One region of the Intrasporangium mesophilum genome, then DNA from elsewhere that is predicted to be linked to it. Evidence: riboswitches for the same ligand, from Rfam matches in the RefSeq annotation. Region 1 holds a riboswitch; each other region holds the start of a gene.
The links. A riboswitch is a leader RNA that binds a small molecule or an ion and turns the genes downstream of it on or off. The one in region 1 is predicted to bind cyclic di-AMP.
Positions count from the first base shown of each region.

Region 1 (3,265 bases):
CATCGTCATCGCGGCGCTGTTCTTCGCAAGCGGGATGATGCAGGCGTTCATGGTGCCGCTACAGGCAACGTTCGCGCTCGTGACCGAGCCTGAGCTGCGGGGCCGCATCTTCAGCCTGGCCGGCTCCGTGTCGATAGCGGCCGCCGGTCTCTCGTTCCTGGCCGCCGGCTGGGTCGGGCAGCACACCAGCCCGTACGCCGGAGTCACGATCTGCGCCGCAGTGTGCCTCGCCCTCGTCGCCCTGCTGTCGGCCAGGTGGCCGCATCGCCGGGTGCTCACCGAGGTCGACCGTGCGTATGCGTCCTCCTCGCACGCCACCTGACCGGCGCGACATGCCGCTCAGCCGCCGGCGCCGGCGGAGGGTGCCGGCAGAGTCTGGGGCTGCTCGGTGCGTTGCCGGGTGCGGTGCGCTGCGTCAGGAGCCGAGGATTCCCAGGGTCCAGTCGTCGCGGCGGCCGGCGAAGTAGTGGTCAAGGACACTGGCGAAAAGGCTTGCTGTGTCAGGGTTTTCGGCTGCCCGCTCGAAGAGTGTCATCGACGAGCGGAGCTTGACGGCATCGATCGAGCCGAGCACTGACGTCGCGTCGCGTGCCGTGAGTCCATCGACCGCACGGGCGCACTCCGTGAGGCGCGGTCCGAGGACCGGGTGGGCGAGGTAGGCGCGTGCCTCGGGCAGGCCCGACACGGCATACAGCCGGGAGGTGGGGCTCTGCCCGAGCCCGGCAACCTGCGGAAAGACGTACCACATCCAGTGGCTCCGCTTGCTCCCGGCGCGGAGCTCGGTGAGGGCCTGAGCGTAGGTGCCCCCGCGGTCCTGCGCGGAGACGAACCGAGCCAGGTCGAACGGGTCATCGGTCACGATTTGTCCATTACACCATCGGGGCCACTTGGCGCACATCAAACACACAGATTTCCATAATCCGAGATCGTGTTGTTACCCTCGACGGCGCAGTAGCTCGCCCGGATCCTTCGGGCGAAACACCGGTACGCCGAATCCTGCCCGCCGGTGGAGCACAGTCGATTCACCAGGGCAGGAGCGGGGGACCCACATGTGGGCCCGTCAGAGGACTGGTCCTTGGGGTGAAGCCGCGAGAGCGGCCGGGCATCTTCCGCCCGAACCCGACAGCTCACCTCGGAGGCGTGGGAAGGAAAACAACCCATGTCCACGACGACAAAAAAACGCAGTCTGATTGCTCGTTCGATGCTCATGACCCCGCTGCTCGCCGCCGGCCTCATCGCCGGGATGAGCAGCGGTTCTGTGTCCGGACCCGCCACCGCGGCGGTTGCGGCAACTCCCGCGAAGGCGGCCCCGCAGACGGTCCGTATGCAGCCCACGGCCACGCTCACCCTGGGCACCCGTGGCCTTCGGATCGCGGCCGCTCAGAAGGGCGACCCGTACCGCTGGGGCGCGTCGGGGCCGTCGGCCTTCGACTGCTCCGGCCTCGTCTACTACGCGTACCACAAGGTGCTCGGCCGCAACATCCCCCGCACGGCCAACGCGCAGCGTCTGGCCACGATGCGGATCGCCAAGTCATCGGTGCGTCCGGGTGACCTGATCTTCTTCATGCGGTCCGGTCGCGCATACCACGTCGGTGTGTATGCCGGCTACGGCAAGATCTGGCACGCACCCCGTCCTGGCCAGCGGGTCCAGCTCTCCCGGATCTGGACCTCGGCCTGGGTCGCGGGCCGCGTCCGCTGACCCAGCGGGCACGGACCCTTCGGCGGGCACCGGCTCGCTGCGGGCTCTGAGCTGCAGCAGGCTCTGACCTGCCGCACGCTCTGACCTGCTGCGGGCTGCTGGCCGCCCAAACCCGGTCGACAACAGCTGGCGCGGACCCTGCAACCAGGGTCCGCGCCAGTCTGCAACCAGACGCTCGGGTCGCCCCAGTTCTGCCTACCCGACGCTCAGGTCGCGCTCGGTCGTTCCCGACATGGTCCGGAAGGATGCGCGTCTCACTCGATGAGGCGCGCAGCGCGCATCGACTTCGGGAAAGGGCGTCGTCGTGCTCACGGACGGCAACGTCATCGGAACCGGGTTCCTGTGCCTGGTCGCGGGCATGTTGTCTTTCGCATCGCCCTGTGGCCTGCCCATCGTGCCCGGGTTCCTCGGCTACGTCGCCGGGGTTGCGGTAGACGGTGGAGTCAGCCGCCGCGGCGGCAGCCCGGTCCTGGGCGCGGTGCTCTTCGTTCTCGGCTTCACGGCCGTGTTTGTCTTCGGGGCGTGGGCGATGGGTCGGGGCCTGGCGTCGATCGAGCTGCCTTCGAGAGGCGTCGAGGTCTTCTCTGGCACCGTGGTCCTGGTGATGGCTGCGGCTTTTGTCGGCCATGGCGGTCGGCTCCAGAGCTCACGCAGGCTTGGGTGGTCTCCCCCAACAGGACTGCTCGGCGCGCCTCTTCTCGGGGGAGTGTTCGCCCTTGGCTGGTCACCATGTGTGGGGCCAACTCTCTCGGCCGCCCTGGCGATGGTGTCGCCGCTGCAGGCGTCCGGCTCGGGTGGCGTCTGGGCCGGTGTCGGGCTGGCTGCGGCTGAGCGTTCGGCTCCCAACCCTGTTCGTGTGACGGCGCTGACTGGCCAGAAGCGGTCGTGAGAGACCTGAGTCGCTGGGATGCGCGTCGGGCGGGTATGGGCACCTACGGCCGGGCCTGCCGGAGCACGCAGGACCGGCCCGATGACCCAGAACCGCGAGGTGAAGGAGCCGAGGACGATGAGTGTGACCAGCTTCCAGGACCTGCCGTTGGCCGACCGCGACCACGGATGGGACGGAGCCGCCGCGGAGAAGCGCGTTCGGAAGTGGGCGGACGCCACGGACGAGCCGAACGAGAAGTACCGGTCTGCCCACGTCTGGTACGACTCGGACAACAAGGACAACTTCACGGCATACAAGCTGCTCATCTGCGATGTGGTGGGCGGACGCCTCCAGGCGGTGCCGAGGGGTGTCATGGCGGCGGCGGCCGTCATGCAAGGGTCGCGTGGCGGGGTCGACCTGCCCGACTCCGACCGAGACCGTGTCAGGAGCCACCTGGCGAAGTACTACGCCAAGATGGGCGAGGACGCCCCGTGGGAGCGCGACGACTGACTGCACGCGCTGCGCGCCGAGGGAGCCCGGACCGGCCGCCCTTTGAGGCAGCGATCCGGGCTGCGTGCTTGGCGCTCAGGCCGGGATCTTCGCCTCCGTCTCGAGAGTCCCCACCTCGACCACGTCGTCGGCGATCTGGTGCAGCTTGCGGTTCTGGCACTGGCTGGCCGTGCGGAGCATGTCGAAGG
Region 1 is NZ_BAAGRF010000003.1:103,492-106,756, forward strand. Features, by position in the region: gene ACYVLP_RS01810 (MFS transporter) at 1-322, shown strand, start outside; gene ACYVLP_RS01815 (DUF1810 domain-containing protein) at 416-859, opposite strand; cyclic di-AMP (ydaO/yuaA leader) riboswitch at 978-1,156, shown strand; gene ACYVLP_RS01820 (C40 family peptidase) at 1,202-1,699, shown strand; gene ACYVLP_RS01825 (cytochrome c biogenesis CcdA family protein) at 2,004-2,588, shown strand; gene ACYVLP_RS01830 (hypothetical protein) at 2,706-3,077, shown strand; gene ACYVLP_RS01835 (ANTAR domain-containing protein) at 3,153-3,265, opposite strand, start outside.

Region 2 (3,265 bases), on a different contig from region 1:
TCGGGGGCCTCGTCATGGGCACGCCGGGCTATCTGTCGCCGGAGCTCGTCGAGGGTGCCGAGATCACCGACGCCACCGACTGGTGGGGCTGGGCGGCGACGATCACCTACGCCGCGTCTGGCCGTCCGCCGTTCGGTCGCGCGCGCATGGACGCCGTGCTGACGCGCGTCCGCGCGGGTGACGTGGACCTCGACGGGGTAGACCCACGTCTGGTGCCGTTGCTGCGAGCGTCATTGTCTCCCAACCCAGCCCGCCGACCGCATGCAAACCAGGTCATCGCTGCGATCGAGCAGTATGCGGCTGGGCGCGCTGCGACGGTCCCCACCCCGTCCCCGGGCGACTGGGACGGCCGGTCGACGCCGATCGCGCCGGGAGCGACGCAGGTCGTGCAGGAGCGCACGACCGCGCGCTACCCGGTGGTGCCCGAGGGGCCGGACGATGCGCGATGGGCACCACCGCCGACGGGACCCCGGCAGGCCGAGCCGAGCGATGCGGCATACCAACGGGGTTGGGATGACGAGCCTGAGGTCGACGAGCAGTGGGACGGAGCCGAGTCCTTCGACGAGCGCTATGTGCGAGGCGGGCAACCGCCAGCGGCGGAAGGCTTCTGGCCTGACGAAGACCCGGACGATGGCGAGTCCGAGGATGGCGATGTCGTTGCGCGCGAAGGCGATCCGCGGATCGGGATGCCGATGCGCACGGGGCTGCTGGGAGCCGCGGCGATCGCCTGGCTGGGCACCCTCATGGCGTGGCCCGGCATCGCCGTCGTGGCGTTCGTGGTGTGGTCGGTGCTGGCGCGGGCGACGGACCGGTCGGTGACCGCGCTCGTGCTGAGGCGCTACAACTACGGCCGGCGTCGCAGCGACCTCCCCTACGCGGTCGTGGCCAGCCCGCTGCACCTGGTGGTGGGCGCGATCGCGACCGTCGTCGGACTTCTGCTGCCCCTCGGCGCTGCCCTCGCCGGCGTCTTTGCGACGGCGCTGCTGCTCGCCGGCACGAGGGGCGACGGGCTCGGTCCGGGCGCCCCGATCACGCTTGCGATCGGCGGGGCGCTGGGGCTGGTCATGGCATGGTGGGGGCCGGGTGGCGCGTCGCTGCGGCGCGGGTCCCGGTCGATCGCGCGGCGGGTCGTGCCGGTCGGGCTGCCGATGCAGCTCGCCGCTGCGGCGCTCTTCAGCCTCGGCATCGTGGCCGCCGTGCTCGCCCTCAACCGTGGCGCCGCGTTGTTCTGGAATCCGTTGAGCAGCAACCCTTTTGGGGGCTGAGCTTGGGATGGCCGGAGCAGCTCCTCCGGTCCCTAGCAGAACACAGGTAAAGCACAGGTCAAGTCCAGGTCACAAAACGATCTCGGATGTGCTTGTGTCGAGGGGCTTGCTCACGTACCGTCGGTGCCACGGCGGCTACCGACTCTAGGGCCGGGAACGGGGCTTTGACATTTCATTTCCCCGGGCCGCTTCGTCGCGTCCGGCTCCACACGGCACGTCGCACAATTTCAGATGGAACCCAGAAATCCGGTCCCTGAGCGCGCCGAGCCTCGCCAGCCAGGGACGTCGCCCGCAACCGCGGGCCGGGCGAGGACGGGGGACCCAGTGCGGCCGGTGAGTGATGCCAAGAGGACGAGATCCGGCCTTGGGGTGAAGTCGCGAGAGCGGCGGGGCACCTGACGCCCTAACCCGACAGCTAACCCCGCAGGCGCCGTCAGGAAGGATCACCCATGCAGTACCTGTCCAAGCACGCTGCCGCCAAACGTATCAAGGTGAAGCAGCGCCTTGCTGGAGTCGGAATCGCAGGTGCCGCCACCGTGGTGGCGGGCGTCGCCACTGGAGGCGCGGCCAAGGCCTCGACGGTCTGGGACCGCGTTGCCGCGTGCGAGTCCGGCGGCAACTGGCACATCAACACCGGCAACGGCTACTACGGCGGCTTGCAGTTCTCGTCGTCGACCTGGCGTGGCTACGGCGGGGGCGCGTACGCATCGCGTGCGGACCTGGCCACCAAGGCGCAGCAGATCGCGGTGGCGCAGCGTGTCCTTGCATCGCAGGGCCCCGGCGCGTGGCCGGTGTGCTCCGTCCGGGCCGGCCTCACCCGGTCCGGCGGTGCGACGTCCAGCGGCCTGTCCGCGGCCGGCTCGTCGTCCCGCTCGACGGAGCGGACGACCAAGCAGTGGACCAGCAGCAAGAAGAAGGTGACCAAGAAGAAGAGCTATGCCGCCTCGGGGAGCTCGCAGCGCACCTACTCGGTGGCCGCCAGCGGCTCCAAGATCACCGTGCGCAAGGGCGACACGCTGTCCAAGCTCGCCGTCAAGCACGACGTCGACGGTGGCTGGAAGGAGATCTACGCGGCGAACCGCGACAAGATCGACAACCCCAACCTGATCTTCGTCGGCCAGGTCATCCGCCTGCCCCGGTAGGGCGTGGCAGACTGAGCCGGACGGCCTCGCGCGACCAACCCCTGGGTCCCGCGGGGCCGTCCTTCTTTTCCGTATGCCGTCTCGCTCCGTTACGCTTTCGCCCGTCCCGAGCACTCTCCGACCCGACGGTGGCGGAGTGGCTCAGGGCGTGCTGGCGTGGCGCAATCGGTAGCGCACCTGTCTTGTAAACAGGTGGTTAGGGGTTCGAGTCCCCTCGCCAGCTCCGGTCGAAAACCGCCCCTGACGTGCACAAACGTACGCCGGGGGCGGTTCCGCGTCTAGAGGCTGTATGCCACTCCGTGTGCCACTGTTTCGCCAAAGTCAAACCTGGCCCGTTGCCGACGTGGATTGGTCGTCGGAGACCTCGCCTCGGTGGGGGGACAACTGTGACCTGCGAAACGTTCACACCGTCCAGGCGCTATGCCTACACTCCGAAGATCGGGGTTGTTGCCAGTAGGCAACCGGACGACTGCGCAATGGGGGACGACATCATGGAAACGATCGGCAGGCTGCTGCGAAGGCATGACACTGCGGCGATGCGTGATGCCGACGATCACGAGGCAGAAGAGGCTGCAGCTGCCGCCTACGGCCGAATGATCGGCGCCGACCTCACCCGCCAGGAGCGGGCAGACCGGGCGCGCCACTCGATGAGCGTCTCGGCAAAGTCCCGTCACTGCCACGCCTGAGTGAGCCTCCTGGAGTGGCGCGCACCCGGGTCTGAGGATCGAACGGCCTTCAGCACGTTCACCTGTACGACGCCGATGCGACCTCGCACGCCCGCAGAGCCGACCTACCGCGACCGTCATGATCGGTGGTGGGAACTCGAGGTTCAGAGTTGGATTCGTAGGATGCGACCAC
Region 2 is NZ_BAAGRF010000031.1:60,026-63,290, forward strand. Features, by position in the region: gene ACYVLP_RS23075 (protein kinase domain-containing protein) at 1-1,265, shown strand, start outside; cyclic di-AMP (ydaO/yuaA leader) riboswitch at 1,579-1,689, shown strand; gene ACYVLP_RS23080 (transglycosylase family protein) at 1,715-2,407, shown strand; tRNA gene ACYVLP_RS23085 (tRNA-Thr) at 2,558-2,630, shown strand; gene ACYVLP_RS23090 (hypothetical protein) at 2,884-3,093, shown strand.
Region 2: it holds a riboswitch for cyclic di-AMP, as region 1 does, so the genes downstream of both, ACYVLP_RS23080 (transglycosylase family protein) here and ACYVLP_RS01820 (C40 family peptidase) in region 1, are expected to answer to the same signal.

Region 3 (3,265 bases), on a different contig from region 1:
GACGACCAGCAGATCTTCGCGATCACCCTCTTCGTCGCGCTCCGCCGGGCCTTCTCCATGGTCAACGACGCCCTCGGGCCGCAGCCCGACCGGCAGCTGCGCGACGCCGCCTCCGCGCCCGTCAACGACGGCGTCACCTTCGGACGTCCGGCCGCCGACACGCTGTCCTGAGGTGGTTCGGCGCGCGTCACGCCTGGACCGACGAGCGAAGCGAGCGCCAGCGAGCCAGTCGAGGAGGGAAGGCGTGACGTCAAGGCGCGCGGGACACGGCGAGCGGAGCGAGCCCATGTAATGGTTCGGCGCGCGTCACGCCTGGACCGACGAGCGAAGCGAGCGCCAGCGAGCCAGTCGAGGAGGGAAGGCGTGACGTCAAGGCGCGCCGAACACGGCGAGCGAAGCGAGCCTATGTAATGCCGGCTAGATCGTCTGGGTCGCGACGCCTCGCAGGAGGGCGAGGTAGTCGTCCGTGGCCCGCGCACCCGACAGCGGGGCATACCCGTTGGCCAGGACGAACGGTGTCGCCGTGACGCCCATCGACCGCGCGACCTCCTCGTCGGTGCGCACGTCGTCGGCGTACTCGTCCGATGCCAGGACCGCTGCAACCCGCCGCTCGTCGAGCCCGCACTCGGCGCCGAGGCGCTGCAGCACCTCGTGGTCGTCGATGGGCAGCCCCTCGCGGAAGTGCGCCGCGAAGAACCGCTCGGTCGCGGCGGAGCGAAGGTGTGGACCTCCCAGCTCGGCCGCGAGTGCACACAGCCGGTGCGCGTCGAAGGTGTTGGCCCGGACCGCCCGGTCCCAGTCGAAGACGATGTCGTCGGCCACCGCCACCTCGCTCGCGTGCGAGTTCATCAGCCGCCCGGCATCCGCGTCGCCGCCGTGCTTGGCGCCGAGGTGGTCGGCCACCGGCACCGAGCCGCCCACCGGCAGGTCGGGGTCGAGCTCGAACGAGCGCAGCCGCACCGTGACGTCGTGCGGGCGCTCGAACGCGGCGATCGCGTGCTCGACGCGGCGCTTGGCGATCCACGACCACGGGCACACGAGGTCTGCCCAGAACTCCAGCTCGACGAGTGTCGTGGACTCGGCTGCAGGCTGGTCGGTCATCAGATCAGTCAACCATGGCCGTCGGGGAGCCGCCGGACCGCGCCGGCCCGAAAAGCACTGCGCCCCCACCGTTCCCGGTGAGGGCGTGAGCGCATGTGGAGGGGGAGATCAGAATCGGCCGTACCCGGACGGGGTCGTCCAGATGGAGTGGTTGCCGATCGTGGTGCCGGAGTGCTGCGCGTCGATCATGCGGCCCGGGCTCACGTAGATGCCCACGTGGTATGCCGGGTAGCCGAAGAAGACGAGGTCGCCCGGCTGCGGGTTGCTCACCCGGGTGGCGGCGGCCTGCTGCTGCGAGGCGGTGCGGGGGATCGAGATGCCGGCCTGGCGGTAGACGTACGACGTGAAGCCGGAGCAGTCGAAGCCCGAGGGGCTCGATCCGCCGTAGACGTAGGGGATGCCGAAGAGCGACTGCGCGATCCCGACGATGCCGGAAGCGCTCTGCGTCGGGTTGGACAGGGCGGTGCGGGCCGTCGAGCGGCTCGCACGAGCAGCTTCGGTGCGGCGCTCGGCGGCGACCTTGGCGGCCTTCTCGTCAGCGCGGGCCTGCTTGACCTGGATGTCCTCGATGACGACGGGCCTCACGTTGGCCGGCTTGACGCTGACCTTGGCAAAACCGATGGAGGACAAGGCATTCGACGCCGTCAGCGTGCCGGTCTGAGGACCGACGGCCGAGGGCGCTGCGACGACGCTGCTCGCACCGTCGGCTGCGTTCGCGGGGTTCGCGAACGTTGCGACGAGGCCACCCGAGGCCGCCACGATCGCGGCACCCTTCACGGCTGGCTGAGCAGACTCCTTGGCGATCATCTTGAGCTCGGAGATCGCGTTGAATCGACCGGGTGCGCGGTGGCGACCGGGAACGTTCTGAGCCACGTTTGACCTCTCGACGCCTGCGAGGTGAGCTGTCGGGTTCGGGCTGGAGGTACTGCCCGGCCTTCGCTCGGACCGGTTGGTCCGTTGGAGGGCTTCACCCCAAGGACGTCTCACGACGCCCGGGTAGGTGGGTCCCCCGCTCCTGCCATGCGGTTTCGTGCTGAGCCCCGGATCGATGGCAGGACTAGGCGATTCGACCCAAGACACTTGCCCGACGGGGAGAGCAAGCGACGCCCACCGTACCCAAGTCCGGAGGGCTTGTCACCCTGTGGCTCACGAAAGTCAAAAGATTTACGAACTGATGCGGACGATCTAGCCCACAACGCCACAATTCACCCGCTGTGATCCGGACATAACGTGACGACGCCGCCACGGACCGAGGACCCGTGAGAGCACCCCCGGACGACCCGGCATACGGCCCCCGAGGGCGCCGCGAGAGGCTCCCGAGGAACCTTTCTCGCTCAGGCGGCCTGGCAGTAGACGTGGACCGCGACATCCTCCGGGAGCGACACGGCCGTCTCGGCCGCGCTGCCTTCGCGGACAGCCACGACGCGGCCTCCGTCACGGACCACCTCGACCCGAGCGCCCGGCACCACCCCGGCGCTGGTCAGCAGCGCGAGCGCCTCGGGGTCGACCTGCACCGGCTCGCCGATGCGGCGGATCGTCACGATCGCCGGCCGGTCCGTGACCACCAGCGTCAGGGCGGTGAGGCCCGTGAGGAAGTCCTCGTCCTGCTGCAGGCCGAGCTCCTCGAGGCCGGGGATCGGGTTGCCGTAGGGCGACTCCAGGCCCTCGCCGATGAGGCCGAGGATCTTGCGCTCGACCTTCTCGGACATGACGTGCTCCCACCGACAGGCCTCGTCGTGGGCGTACTCCCACTCGAGCCCGATGACGTCCACGAGCAGCCGCTCGGCCAACCGGTGCTTGCGCATGACTCGCGTCGCGAGCAGCCGGCCGTGGTCGGACAGCTCCAGGTGGCGGTCTCCCGACACGGCCACGAGGCCGTCACGCTCCATCCGGGCCACGGTCTGCGAGACCGTGGGGCCGGAGTGGCCGAGGCGCTCAGCGATCCGGGCCCGGAGCGGCACGATGCCCTCCTCCTCGAGCTCGTAGATCGTCCGGAGATACATCTCGGTGGTGTCGATCAGGTCCGTCACGGTCATACCTTCTCAGAATCGTCAGGCGTCAGGGAGCACCCGCAACGGGGCTCCGGGTCGGGTCGTGCCGAGGGACCCACACACGCAGCCACCCTGCCCCGACGAACGCTCCGAGGCCGAGGACGACCGACGAA
Region 3 is NZ_BAAGRF010000005.1:307,619-310,883, reverse strand. Features, by position in the region: gene ACYVLP_RS07270 (carboxymuconolactone decarboxylase family protein) at 1-171, shown strand, start outside; gene ACYVLP_RS07265 (DsbA family oxidoreductase) at 418-1,101, opposite strand; gene ACYVLP_RS07260 (C40 family peptidase) at 1,210-1,974, opposite strand; cyclic di-AMP (ydaO/yuaA leader) riboswitch at 1,977-2,138, opposite strand; gene ACYVLP_RS07255 (metal-dependent transcriptional regulator) at 2,436-3,131, opposite strand; gene ACYVLP_RS07250 (MFS transporter) at 3,160-3,265, opposite strand, start outside.
Region 3: it holds a riboswitch for cyclic di-AMP, as region 1 does, so the genes downstream of both, ACYVLP_RS07260 (C40 family peptidase) here and ACYVLP_RS01820 (C40 family peptidase) in region 1, are expected to answer to the same signal.